DNA from 3 places in the Paenibacillus sp. Y930 genome. Region 1 is predicted to be linked to each of the others. Evidence: a T-box and tRNA genes for the amino acid it is inferred to sense, from the RefSeq annotation. Region 1 holds a T-box; the other regions hold tRNA genes.
What was found. A T-box is a leader RNA that pairs with one kind of tRNA and senses whether it is charged. The one in region 1 lies ahead of leuS (leucine--tRNA ligase), so its partner is inferred to be a tRNA-Leu.

Region 1 (4,288 bases):
AGGAAACTGGAATTTCAAGAGAAGGGGCAATGAAAATTGCCAGCAATATGCTGCTTGGGACAGGATTACTCCTTACTGAAGGTGGTATGTCCACAGAAGAGGTTCAAAAGCGGGTTGCTGTGCCTGGTGGAATTACTGCAAAGGCACTCCATATGCTCAACAAAGAAACAACTGGCATTTTCAATCAGTTAATAAGGACGACACACGCCAAATATTACGAGGATTTAGAAGTAGTCAATCAAACATTTGATAAAGAAGAGGTCGGCGGACAATAGTTATTGTCCGCCATCTCTTTTTGTACTAATTAGCTACGATATTAACAAGCTTCCCTTTTACTGCAACAACTTTACGAACCGTTTTGCCTTCGATCAGTTCTGCAACTTTCGGTAACGCTTTTGCTTCTGCTTCCATCGCTGCTTGATCAAGATCAGCTGCGATTGACAAGCGCTCGACTATTTTACCGTTAACTTGAACAACAATCTCCACCTCTTGATCAACGGTCCACGCTGCGTCATAGGTTGGCCAAGACTGGTATGTGATTGTTCCTGAGTGTCCAAGCAATTCCCATAGTTCTTCAGATATATGCGGAGCAAGTGGTGAAATCATTTGCGCAAAATCTTCCATTGCTTTACGTGGTAGAACTTCTGCTTTATATGCCTCATTAACGAAAATCATCATTTGGCTAATCGCCGTATTGAAACGTAAATGATCCATATCATCAGTAATTTTCTTAATCGAGCGATGCCATGTACGCATAAATGCATCACTAGCTTGCGCATCATCAGAAATACGTGGATTAAGCTCTCCATCTTCTGTTACGAATAGACGCCATACACGACCTAAGAAACGGTAAGAGCCTTCAACACCATTAGAGCTCCATGGCTTTGTTGCTTCTAGCGGTCCCATAAACATTTCGTACATACGTAGTGTATCTGCCCCATGCTCATTAACAATCTCATCGGGATTAATAACATTACCACGAGATTTGGACATTTTCTCATTATTAGTACCAAGGATCATACCTTGGTTAACTAATTTTTGGAATGGCTCCTTCGTATTTACGATCCCGATATCGTATAGTACTTTGTGCCAGAAACGGGCGTACAGCAAGTGAAGTACAGCATGCTCAGCGCCACCGATATATAGATCAACTGGAAGCCACTCCGCTTGCTTCTCAGGCGAACAAAGCTGCTCATTGTTCTTCGGATCGATATAACGAAGGTAATACCAGCAGCTACCAGCCCATTGAGGCATTGTATTCGTCTCACGACGTGCTTTCATACCTGTCTCTGGATCAATCGTGTTCACCCATTCCGTTACGTTAGCAAGTGGTGACTCACCAGTACCTGATGGTTTAATTGCATCCACATCTGGAAGCAATAATGGTAATTGATCTTCAGGAACTGTTTTCATCGTGCCATCTTCAAGGTGAAGAATTGGAATCGGCTCTCCCCAATAACGTTGACGAGAGAACAACCAGTCACGTAGACGATACGTTACTTTTGCTGCCCCTTTACCATGCTCTTCAAGGAACTTGATCATTGCCGCCATCGCATCCGCATTGTTAAGACCATTCAAGAAATCAGAGTTAACATGTGGACCATCGCCAGCATAAGCTTCTTCAGCTACATTGCCACCAGATACAACTTCGATAATCGGAAGGTCAAATTGTTTGGCAAATTCATAGTCACGAGCATCATGACCAGGAACAGCCATAATTGCACCAGTACCATATCCTGCAAGAACATAATCAGCAATCCAGATCGGAGCTTTAGCTCCATTCACAGGGTTTACTGCATATGCCCCCGTAAATACACCGCTTTTTTCTTTGGCAAGATCTGTACGCTCAAGATCGCTCTTACGCGAAGCTAGCTCTTGATACGTTTTAACTGCATCTTGTTGCTCAGCAGAAGTAATTTGAGCAACTAACTCATGTTCTGGTGCTAATACGCAATACGTTGCACCGAATAATGTATCTGGACGAGTTGTAAATACAACTAGTGATTCATCGTAGCCTTCAATTGGGAAAGTCACTTCTGCACCAGTAGACTTACCAATCCAGTTACGCTGCATATCTTTAATACTTTCCGTCCAATCAAGATCTTCAAGATCTTCAAGTAAACGTTCAGCATATTCTGTAATTCTCAATATCCATTGGCGCATTGGCTTACGAACAACTGGATGATTACCACGTTCGCTCAGACCATCGATAACTTCTTCGTTGGCTAGAACCGTACCAAGCGCTTCGCACCAGTTAACTGGAACTTCTGCAACATAAGCCAGACCACGATTGTAAAGTTGAATGAAAATCCATTGTGTCCACTTGTAATATTCAGGATCCGTAGTACTAATCTCACGATCCCAGTCATACGAAAAGCCTAGAGATTTGATCTGACGACGGAAATTATCGATATTTACAAACGTAATATCGCGAGGATGTTGGCCAGTATCTAACGCATGTTGCTCAGCAGGTAAGCCGAATGCATCCCAGCCCATTGGATGAAGGACGTTATAGCCTTGCATTCTTTTGTAGCGAGACATAATGTCTGTCGCCGTGTAACCTTCAGGATGCCCTACATGTAGACCTGATCCTGATGGATAAGGGAACATATCTAGTGCATAGAACTTAGGCTTATCTTTATCTTCACCCGTCTTAAATGTTTTATTGGCATCCCAATATTGTTGCCACTTTGGTTCAATCGTTAACGGACTATATCCATTACGTGATTGCTCTGTACTCATTGTGAATTCCTCCTACAAACTTTTTGTTGCTACCTGATATAACTTCTTCGAAACAAAAAGTTACCTCGGAAGCATAAACCAAACTTTTCATTGTCTTCACGAATTATCTTCTCAGTTAACGAAAAGTTACTTCGGAAGCATAAACCTCACTAACAATAAAGGTTCAAAAAGTGGGCTTTCAGAACCGAGCAGCTGGAGCGCTACTTGAGAAAGGCGGAAGCGCAAGTGTACATGATTACGTACACGCGAACCGTACTTTCCAAGTTCGCTCCAGATGCGATGTCGAATACGCTACAACGCATCACTTCGTTATCAAAGCCCGCTTTTTGAACTACTTCTAAAACAAAAAAATCCTCTCATCCCTAGCGGATTAACGCTAGGGACGAGAGGATATGCTCACGTGGTACCACCCTAGTTAGTAGTGATCTACTTGATCTACTACTCACTTTTCACCTTTATCGCAGGTATACGGTGTATTTATAGATCACATTCATACACTGCTCCGAGGCGAGTTCCGTTCGATCAAGTACCGACTTGCACCAACTGCCGGCTCTCTGGGATCTTGATATCGATTGTACTACTCCTCATCTACGCATTACATATTTACAGATAATCTGATTATATAAATCGAATACTATAGTGTCAAGTCGCTTACCTCTTCTTGTTGCTGATCTTTCTGTTTTCGAGGTGTACGGTGACTTGTCAAAAACCTGTATCCAATCATTATTAATAAAGTAGAATGTACCACTACTCCGATTAAAGCTTCTGCCCCTTGCATAATTACAGCCATAAACCATAAGCTTAACATTGGCAATTGAATAACAAATATAATCGCCATAAATATTTCTAATGGCTTATCGATCATAATAACATTAATCACCTTACGAAACGCCAATGTCCCAAACACTAGAATTCCAAGCACTATTGAGGCATAGCCCCATATCGTTAAGCTTTGTAATAAAAAGCCTTTACCTATACCTAAAAGCATATAATCAAACCATGAATACCACGTATAGTTAATTCCCGCCAAACAGGTAAGCACTGCTACTAAGGCCACTTGAGAGATTCGGTAGAACATATGCTACACCAAACTTTCCAATTTTATTTTCCACATTTTATTCATTGCTCTTATGTAGATGAAAACGGGAAATATGATCATGCAATCCAACGGCTTTCAACACCTCACACTGATACGGTCCAACTAAATCAAAATGCGGGTAGTGGTCTCTATAATGAATGTATAGCGGATTCAATTGAAAATGCTCACACCAAGCGACTAATTTGGAAATGTCCTTACAGCCAACCTTCGTAACCGTTCGCGCTTCAGGAAATCTTTCATCTAGCCAATAATGCGTCAAATACGCGATATGACCTTGTTCAACAGCAGCTTTCCAGCCTTCTAATTCAGCTCTGGTAATACCAAAAGCGATACATAACGCCTCCTAAAACTTTTCATCGCCTCTCGAAATACTTCATTGCAATGAAAAGTCACTACGGAAGCATAAACCCAACTTTTCATCGCCTCTTGATACTCTTCTTGTAATGA
Region 2 (4,288 bases), on a different contig from region 1:
AAGTCTCTACCAGAAATGACAATATGAGTATTGGTAAGACTTTAGATGTATATCCGACAAATGCACAGCTAAATAGAATAACTTACAACTTTAGTTCTGATAACTCTGTAGCTAAATTTTTAGAAGGAGTTACCCATAATAGACTAACATCTATTAAAAACGGGCTAACTGTAGTGAGTTCATATAGTCCCTACGGGCATGTGGCTCAAAAAGTGATTAGTGTTGGAGGACAGGATAGTAAGGTTCTAGATAACCACGCTCTATCTTTACAGAATGTTGATAATTGGTTTGTAACCCTATCGAGAGTAATTGATGTGCTACCTAGTAATCCTTATATTATAAAATGTCCTGCTGATTATAATATCACTCTAGAAGAGTTGAATATAAATGATGAAGTTACTAAGACTACCATTATCTCAGAAGATTATAACTTTGAAACAAGTATTGTGACAAAAAAATTGAAAATAATAATTGAACATGTTAGTAAAAAAGATTATAACACATTATGTAGAGACTTCTATAGTAACTCAATTGATATGTCTATCTTATATAGCAAGTATCAAGATGAAGTCGTAACTGAGTATAATGAATTTATTAACAGCATTGTCCCTTGTGACAATATTATATTAAGTCAGTCTTCTTATAATATGCTGAACAATGATGTAATATTTGACCTAAACGACTACATGACTATAGTTCCAGCCAACGTGACACAAGTTGTAAGATTCAATGCGGTTGATCCATCTATTGTTCACGTATCATTAAATGGGGTTGTTACACCATTGAAGGAAGGTACAACAAATATCATTATCAGATGCGGAAATAAGTTTGCTGAATTTAGAGTTTTTGTTGACTATTCTGTGAGTATTGCCAAGAAAAAACTTAGTGCTATTATACAAGAACAATTGTTTGTACAAAACATGATGGTCTCAAGTGGTATAGATAATGCCGATAAACTAGAGTTAGAAGCTTTAACTATTGCTTCAAATATGATGTTCAACTCATTAACTGCATTGAGTTCAGAAATATATGACCATATCGAACTTGTTGAAGATAAGCTATTCTTATTTAGTTATAATAACTCTTTATTCTATAAATACCTATCTAGCAAGACGGATTCCAACACAGGGAATAACAAATTAACAAACATGTTATTCGATAATACTAAGAAAATCTTAGTTACATTTGGTTTGACTGATAATAAAACTACCACCTTTGTATCTGGTACTAATTTCTCAATGAGATATGAAAATAAAGACATTCGTGTAGTATATGGTAGCCAAGGGATATTCCATACTCAAAAGCTAAAACCTGGACCTATTGCTGTCTATACATTAGAAGTTTGTAAGAGTTCTCCAAATAGAGCAGTTGTTTTGAATGATGAAGTTCTTACTGCAACCATTGGAACCGGAAGTATTCCAATTAATAACCCTTTAAGCATATTTATAATTCAAAAAGCTTTTAGACTATTTAATATTAAGATATATGATTATGCTACAAATAATCTATTATATGATTTGATGCCTATTCAAGTGGATGATAAATTAGTAATGCTTGATATTGTTAATAATGTACAAAATGAAGTAGGTACAATTAGTACGCATGAACTGGGAACTTTAATGCAGTAACCTTTATAGATATTGCAATTTACACAACAAAAAAAACACTCTCCCATCAGAATTGTGTTCTGAAAAGAAAGTGGTCTAGTTTACAATAAAGTGTGCAGCCCTGCACACTAACTAATTCAATTATGTAAAATCACGATAAGGTCATATATGGTGCGGTAAAGAGGACTCGAACCTCCACGGGGTTGCCCCCACTAGCCCCTCAAGCTAGCGCGTCTGCCGTTCCGCCACTACCGCACGTTGAAGTAATCTGTCACAATAAAATATTTTACAGGAAAACTACCGAATTGTAAAGGTTTCTATTTATTAATCTCATCTAATTCAGCTATGTTTTTCATCAGGATCTAACCAAATAAACGGACATACGATACGCTAATTGGAGGAATTAGTTACTATTTTGATATGAGCGGACAGGAGAGACTTTATTCCCCCCGAAAAACAGATATTTATAGGTGTTTCGAAGCTACCCCTGTCCGCAAGCGTGTCGAAAATGACCTATCATGCAAAATAACGTATCTACCGCCCACTTAAGGGGGCTTAGTAGCCACATTAAGGGGGCTTAGTATTGATTGAGCCTAATTTGTTACTACTTAAGGGATCTACTAAAATTTTTACCCGACACACAAATAAAAAAACCTAGTATACAAGTATACTAGGCTTCACTATATGATGGCTATCGCCAATTTTTACAATATAATACCATTCATCCAGCTGACTTGACTTAAGAAGTAAACTGGTGAGCCATGAAGGACTCGAACCTTCGACACCCTGATTAAAAGTCAGGTGCTCTACCAACTGAGCTAATGGCTCGCATGATAATCATTACTCATGTGAGTTGCTCTCATATGAATGGTTGTGGTGACCCGTAGGGGACTCGAACCCCTGTTACCTCCGTGAAAGGGAGGTGTCTTAACCACTTGACCAACGGGCCATCTTAGTTTGTCTTGAAAAGCGACAAGATGTATCTTATCACGTTTTTTTTCACAATGCAACACTTTTTTTCGCGATTTTTCCCGAGTATTTTTAGCAAATAAAAAAGACCGCTTGACGGTCCTCTAAAAGCAAGCCTACCAAGAAAAAAATATGGCGGAGAAGGTGGGATTCGAACCCACGCACCACTTGCGCAGCCTAACCCCTTAGCAGAGGGTCCCCTTGAACCACTTGGGTACTTCCCCATAATGGCTCCCCGAACAGGACTCGAACCTGTGACAACTCGATTAACAGTCGAGTGCTCTACCAACTGAGCTATCAGGGAACAACAATAAGATAAAGCGAACACTTAATAATTTACCATGTACGTTATAGCTTGTCAAGCTCTTTCATCATTAATTGCCCACTACATTTTCCGCATCTATATTTACTCACATCCATCCGACGCTTACGATAATATTTCAGCTCACAATCTCTACATATGAGCAGATACTTATAGTTCGCACCTGTACGATTGCTTCGTTCAGGTAATGTATTGCAATAGCGGGAACCACCGACATGAGATAGCAGTTGCTTAAAATCCATATCGCGATGTTTATATCCCCGTTTCAAAATATGCAAATGGTAATGACAGAGTTCATGCTTAATTATTTTCTCAGTTTCCTCTTGTCCGAATGCCTCTAACTGATGAGGACTAATCTCTATATTATGACTATTCGTGAAATAGCGCCCACCGGTTGCTTTCAATCGACTATTAAATGTCGCAGTGTGTAGAAACGCTCTGTCAAAATATTGCAGCGAAACACGTTCCACCCATTGTTGCAACTTCTGATCATCCATCATTTTTCACCTTCTAAAACTTTTTTTCTCGTCCAGATACACTTCCTTGCAAACAAAAAGTAGCTTCGGAAGCATAATCTAAAACTTTTTATTATCTTCCTGATACACTACCTCGCAAACAAAAAGTCACATCAGAAGCATCTTACTCCTACTTGAATTGTAAGCCTACAATAGGCTACACTGTCAAGTAGAATATGCTTTTATTTGAGGGGAGAGTACCAACTTATTATGGCTATTATGCGCTATGTGTTAATGCAACAACAAACTAAGCTAACATTCATAGAAATGCCCGCAACTCACGCTTATCAGTTAAGCGCATTGAATTTGCGTCTTCGTAAAGAAATCGACAAGCTTACTGCGGATGAAGTACCTAACTTACCTTACGCAGTTGCTGAATGTGATGCCGTAGAACTCCATACCGATCTCGTTCACATTCAATCTGGTCTTGATTACATTAATGAACTTGAGGCAGATTTTGCTGCTGTCAAAGAAAAATCATACCCATTAATTTCTTTACTTACTGAAATTCGTGCCCTTCAAGCCCAGCTTGAACAATGGTATGAAGAGCTAGAAGATCAACAATTATAGTGCATGTTCAAAACTAACATGGCCTAATGAGCATGTTAGTTTTGAACTACATCTTATAGTAACATTTGACAGCTGTCGCATTTGTTAGGCAGACAGACACCTATAATCTCCAAATGCCATATGGTAATGAATCATCATCGCCTAGGCTGGAGGGAGGAACTGTTCATGCCTCATTGGCTTCGCAATCAATTAATGAAAGCTTTCTTGAAACGTGATCGTCGGCAAATTCGTCTACTTAATGATTGTTGGTATTTCTATCGTACCCACAACTTTCATGTAAATTCGGAAGCTGATTCTAATTAATC
Region 3 (4,288 bases), on a different contig from region 1:
GTTCCACCATTCCGTGTTATCTTCCAAGCTAGCGATACGAATCAATTAATGCTAGTCGTGCTTGTGATGATGTTAATTGGTGCCGGGTTCTTACTCCTTCATATCAAAAAGCTTAAAGTACATCAAGCTGTGAAAATGGGAGAGGAGCGATAATTCATGATCTATTGTGAAGGATTAGTAAAAATATATAAAACTGACGATTTGGAAGTTGTCGCTCTACAAGGCTTGAACCTAACCGTTGAGAAGGGCGAATTGATGGCTATTATCGGTAATAGTGGTAGTGGTAAATCAACGCTCTTAAATACGCTAGGTGGCTTAGATCGTCCTTCTGCAGGGCAAGTTAAAGTGGGTCCTTGGGATCTGTTGAAAATGACTGAGGAAGAGCGTGTAAGCTATAAGCGGGATACGGTAGGTTTTATTTGGCAAAACAATGCTCGAAACCTATTGCCGTATTTGACAGCTCTTGAAAACGTTGAAATGCCAATGATGCTTTCTGGAAAGTTGGATCGTACGTATGCGACGCAGCTTCTAGAATGGGTTGGTTTGAAGCACCGGATGCATAATAAATTGCATCAGCTCTCAGGCGGTGAGCAGCAGCGTGTGGCGATTGCGATATCGTTATCTAATCGTCCAGAGCTGCTACTAGCAGATGAGCCTACAGGATCGGTTGACACTGCGACATCTGATATGATTATGAATATTTTTCGTAGGCTGAATAAGGAGATCGGTGTCACGATCGTTATCGTTACCCATGATATGACCTTAGCCAGTCAAGTTGACCGCGTTGTTGCGATTAGAGACGGCTTAACGAGTACGGAATTTGTGAAGCATAACCCAGAGATCGGATCGCATGGTGAAGGCTTTGTATCGTTATCAGCGCATACCTCACAAAATGAGCATGTTGCTTATGTGGTTGTTGATAAAGTTGGTCGTCTTCAAGTTCCAAAAGAATATTTGAAGGCAATGGATATTAAAGATAAAGTATTAATGGAGTTTGATGGTGAGAAGATTACGATTAGATCACCGCAGATTCAGCTAAAGGAAGAATAAAGAGTAATCCCCTTATCGTCGACGATGTGTAGAAAGTTCGATACTTAGAACTTAACATTGTTAGCGATAAGGGGATTTTTTCTTATCTTGTTACATTATTTTTATTAATTGGAATGATTTTGTGTAAAATGGGTAATCTATCGTTATCTTTGGCTAATGCTTCCGAAGTAACTTTTCGTTACTAGGAAGTCTATCAAGGAGTTACGAAAAGTTTTGGGAGGTAACAATAGATGTGGATATATTGGATTAGATTATATGAATCAAAGTTTCAAGCAAGTTGTGTTGTACAGCGAATGGAAAATGATTATTGGATGTATGGTCTTGATTGCCCTCAGGAAATAGAAATATTCAAATCGTTAAAGGGAAGATATGGAGTGAAATATTTATTGAATAATTCAAGGGGATTAATATAGTGCATAGGTATATAGTAGTGTAAACCTATTAATACTGGTAATTTTTATGAATAAAAGTGGTGAAAATAAAAAATAAATAAAAATATTAAAAAATGCTTGACGTAATATGTTTGAATGTTGTATATTAATACATGTCGCCGTTGCGATAACGTTTGAAATAGCAATGACGCGGGGTGGAGCAGTTGGCAGCTCGTCGGGCTCATAACCCGAAGGTCACAGGTTCAAGTCCTGTCCCCGCAACCAACCTTTGGACATAATGAGTTATCATTATATTATTAAGGGCCCTTAGTTCAGCTGGTTAGAGCAGTCGGCTCATAACCGATTTGTCGGGGGTTCGAGTCCCTCAGGGCCCACCATTAGCTACATACCCTTGCCGGGGTGGCGGAATTGGCAGACGCACAGGACTTAAAATCCTGCGGTAGGTGACTACCGTACCGGTTCGATTCCGGTTCTCGGCACCATTATTTCCTAGGTTAACTGATTTTTCAATTGAATATTGTATACATAGTACTACGCCGGGGTGGCGGAACTGGCAGACGCACAGGACTTAAAATCCTGCGGTAGGTGACTACCGTACCGGTTCGATTCCGGTTCTCGGCACCATTTAATTTATTAGATTCACTCTATTATGTAGCAAATTCATTGAATAATCCAACCCCCTTCAAGCTAAGCTTGAAGGGGGTTTTTTGTTATTTCGATGTTTTAGATTCAAGGGCATGGATTAGAAATGAATTATTCCTTGTAGAGTGGCATTTAATAGAGATAAATGAATTTGTCAGTGGAGTTTATATGGAAGTAAAAGAAAAATATCAAAATATGTATAAAGGTTGACAAATGATAGCGTTACCTATTTTTATTAAAAATACTATTGACGAGAGGGGAGCTTATGGGATATATTCACTGAGGATGATAATTATTATCAATACACCGAATTAGCAGCGCTCACTGCTAATATTTTTTTGAGATCATATTGAGAATGATAATCATTATTTCGAGATTAGGAATTTAAAGGAGAAGGTTAATTATGAAATTCAGATGGTATAAACATTTATCAGCGGTACTTATCATTGCTTTATTGGTATCTGCAATGCCTGTGTATGCAGAGGAACCGACAGAAACCAAAACAGCAACAGTTATTCATTTTGTAAAAGAGGGTGAAGATGCTACATTATCAGCAGCACACGAATTTTTCAAGAATCCTTACATTGTTGTAAATAATGGTACACAATTTTTAGAAGTAGAAATGACTAAGTCTTTTGCATTAGAGTTTATTATTAATAACGATCCAGAAACAATGGTTATTGAAAATGCTGACACAATTGTGAAAAGATATGAGTTGAAAGATCTTACTGATCAATTTACAGCAACAACAAAATATAAAATTACTCCTGGAGGATCGTTATCTTCTCATGAAGTAACAGTAGTTATTGGCAATGATATTGATAATACGAAAGCTCAATTGATTAGTGCTATTGCAGCAGCAGAGACGCTAACGGATCGCTCAACGGCGTTTGAGTCAGCGATTGCAAATGCAGAAGCTGCTAATACATATATTACTAAGTTAGCGACAATGCAAACTACTTTGACAGCTTTGCAAGCTGCAATTCATGAGCATAACAATCCTACAGCACCTGAGCCTTAACAAAAGCGGCGATCGAACGCGCTGTATCATTAAAACTTGTAAATGGTTATAGTGATGGTTCATTCAAGCCGAATCAAGAAGTTAATCGTGCTGAGTTCACAGCTATTCTAGTTCGCGCAATGAAACTTGAAGCTGCAAAAGGTGAAGTGAAATTTACTGATGCAGATAAAATTCAAGGATGGGCTAAAGAGTATATTCAGCAAGCAGTAGAGGCGGGTATACTAACAGGCTATAACGATAACACATTCCGTCCAACTGGTGACATTACACGTACAGAAGCAGCAGTAATGATTGTTAAAGCATTGGGTCTAGAGCTTGTCTCAGAGGATGAGTTAACTTTCGCCGATGCATCTAACATTCCTGCTTATGCAAGAGCTTATGTTGCTACAGCAGTTAAGTATGGTTTGGTGGTAGGATACAGCAATAATACATTTGGTCCTGATAAAGTAGCTACTCGTGCGGATGCTATTACGTTAGCACTTCGTGTGCTTGATTACTAGGTAAGCCATAAATAATGGAGTTGAGCGTATTTTAAGTGATGCACTCAAACAAAAAAACTTGACGTTATGTTGGCGTCAAGTTTTTTGTATGCAGAATTTAATACTATCTAGGAATGATGGCGACGATGTCTTTTCGCAATTACAAGTAATCTTTGGCCAGGTCTCAGGCGCACAACTAAAGTCTTTTTGTGTTTCATCAAGAACACCACCTTATATCAAGATAAACTAATGTATGTAAGTTTATTTAATTTGCCCTAGACAGATATAGTGATTTGAAATTAAATGTGCTTTATAGATTACTTGCTTTGAAATGTTTCATGTCCAATAATAAATTGAAAATATCCGTCGGCAAAGCTACGCTGTTCGTTAATTCAGCAGAAACAGCCGCCACGGTGAAAAAAGAACAGCAAGGCACGCTAGCGAAATTTATTAATAAATCTTATTAAAGCTGAAAAGGTCAACATAGGCATGAGCAAAGCACAAGTTGAACTATCATGGGGACATCCTTCCGATACATCTAAGTTAACTTCAAACAATATTTCAGTTGAAGTATGGAGATACGGAACACAGTATGTCAGCTTTACGAACGGAATTGTAAAATCTATCTACACATTGTAATGGTATAACGTGCTCATATGACAAAACAGCGTTCTGCGCCGATTAAACTAACTGAATGGTTTACT

Region 2: it encodes a tRNA-Leu, which carries the amino acid that the T-box ahead of leuS (leucine--tRNA ligase) is inferred to sense. The anticodon was not compared.
Region 3: it encodes a tRNA-Leu, which carries the amino acid that the T-box ahead of leuS (leucine--tRNA ligase) is inferred to sense. The anticodon was not compared.

What each region holds. Positions count from the first base shown of each region.
Region 1 is NZ_JBXCIX010000004.1:177,051-181,338, reverse strand. Features, by position in the region: gene comER (late competence protein ComER) at 1-275, shown strand, start outside; gene leuS (leucine--tRNA ligase) at 301-2,742, opposite strand; T-box leader at 3,118-3,342, opposite strand; gene AC1TO5_RS13155 (hypothetical protein) at 3,377-3,820, opposite strand.
Region 2 is NZ_JBXCIX010000002.1:781,786-786,073, reverse strand. Features, by position in the region: gene AC1TO5_RS08790 (glycoside hydrolase family 5 protein) at 1-1,628, shown strand, start outside; tRNA gene AC1TO5_RS08785 (tRNA-Leu) at 1,777-1,862, opposite strand; tRNA gene AC1TO5_RS08780 (tRNA-Lys) at 2,360-2,435, opposite strand; tRNA gene AC1TO5_RS08775 (tRNA-Glu) at 2,482-2,556, opposite strand; tRNA gene AC1TO5_RS08770 (tRNA-Ser) at 2,710-2,800, opposite strand; tRNA gene AC1TO5_RS08765 (tRNA-Asn) at 2,805-2,880, opposite strand; gene AC1TO5_RS08760 (SprT family protein) at 2,925-3,395, opposite strand; gene AC1TO5_RS08755 (hydrolase/acyltransferase) at 3,624-3,983, shown strand; gene cmpA (cortex morphogenetic protein CmpA) at 4,149-4,286, shown strand.
Region 3 is NZ_JBXCIX010000001.1:530,066-534,353, reverse strand. Features, by position in the region: gene AC1TO5_RS02660 (ABC transporter permease) at 1-153, shown strand, start outside; gene AC1TO5_RS02655 (ABC transporter ATP-binding protein) at 157-1,050, shown strand; gene AC1TO5_RS02650 (hypothetical protein) at 1,281-1,463, shown strand; tRNA gene AC1TO5_RS02645 (tRNA-Met) at 1,631-1,706, shown strand; tRNA gene AC1TO5_RS02640 (tRNA-Ile) at 1,743-1,819, shown strand; tRNA gene AC1TO5_RS02635 (tRNA-Leu) at 1,836-1,924, shown strand; tRNA gene AC1TO5_RS02630 (tRNA-Leu) at 1,978-2,066, shown strand; gene AC1TO5_RS02625 (hypothetical protein) at 2,488-3,105, shown strand; partial or broken gene AC1TO5_RS02620 (S-layer homology domain-containing protein) at 3,117-3,191, shown strand; gene AC1TO5_RS02615 (S-layer homology domain-containing protein) at 3,225-3,605, shown strand; gene AC1TO5_RS02610 (hypothetical protein) at 3,923-4,051, shown strand; gene AC1TO5_RS02605 (hypothetical protein) at 4,074-4,223, shown strand.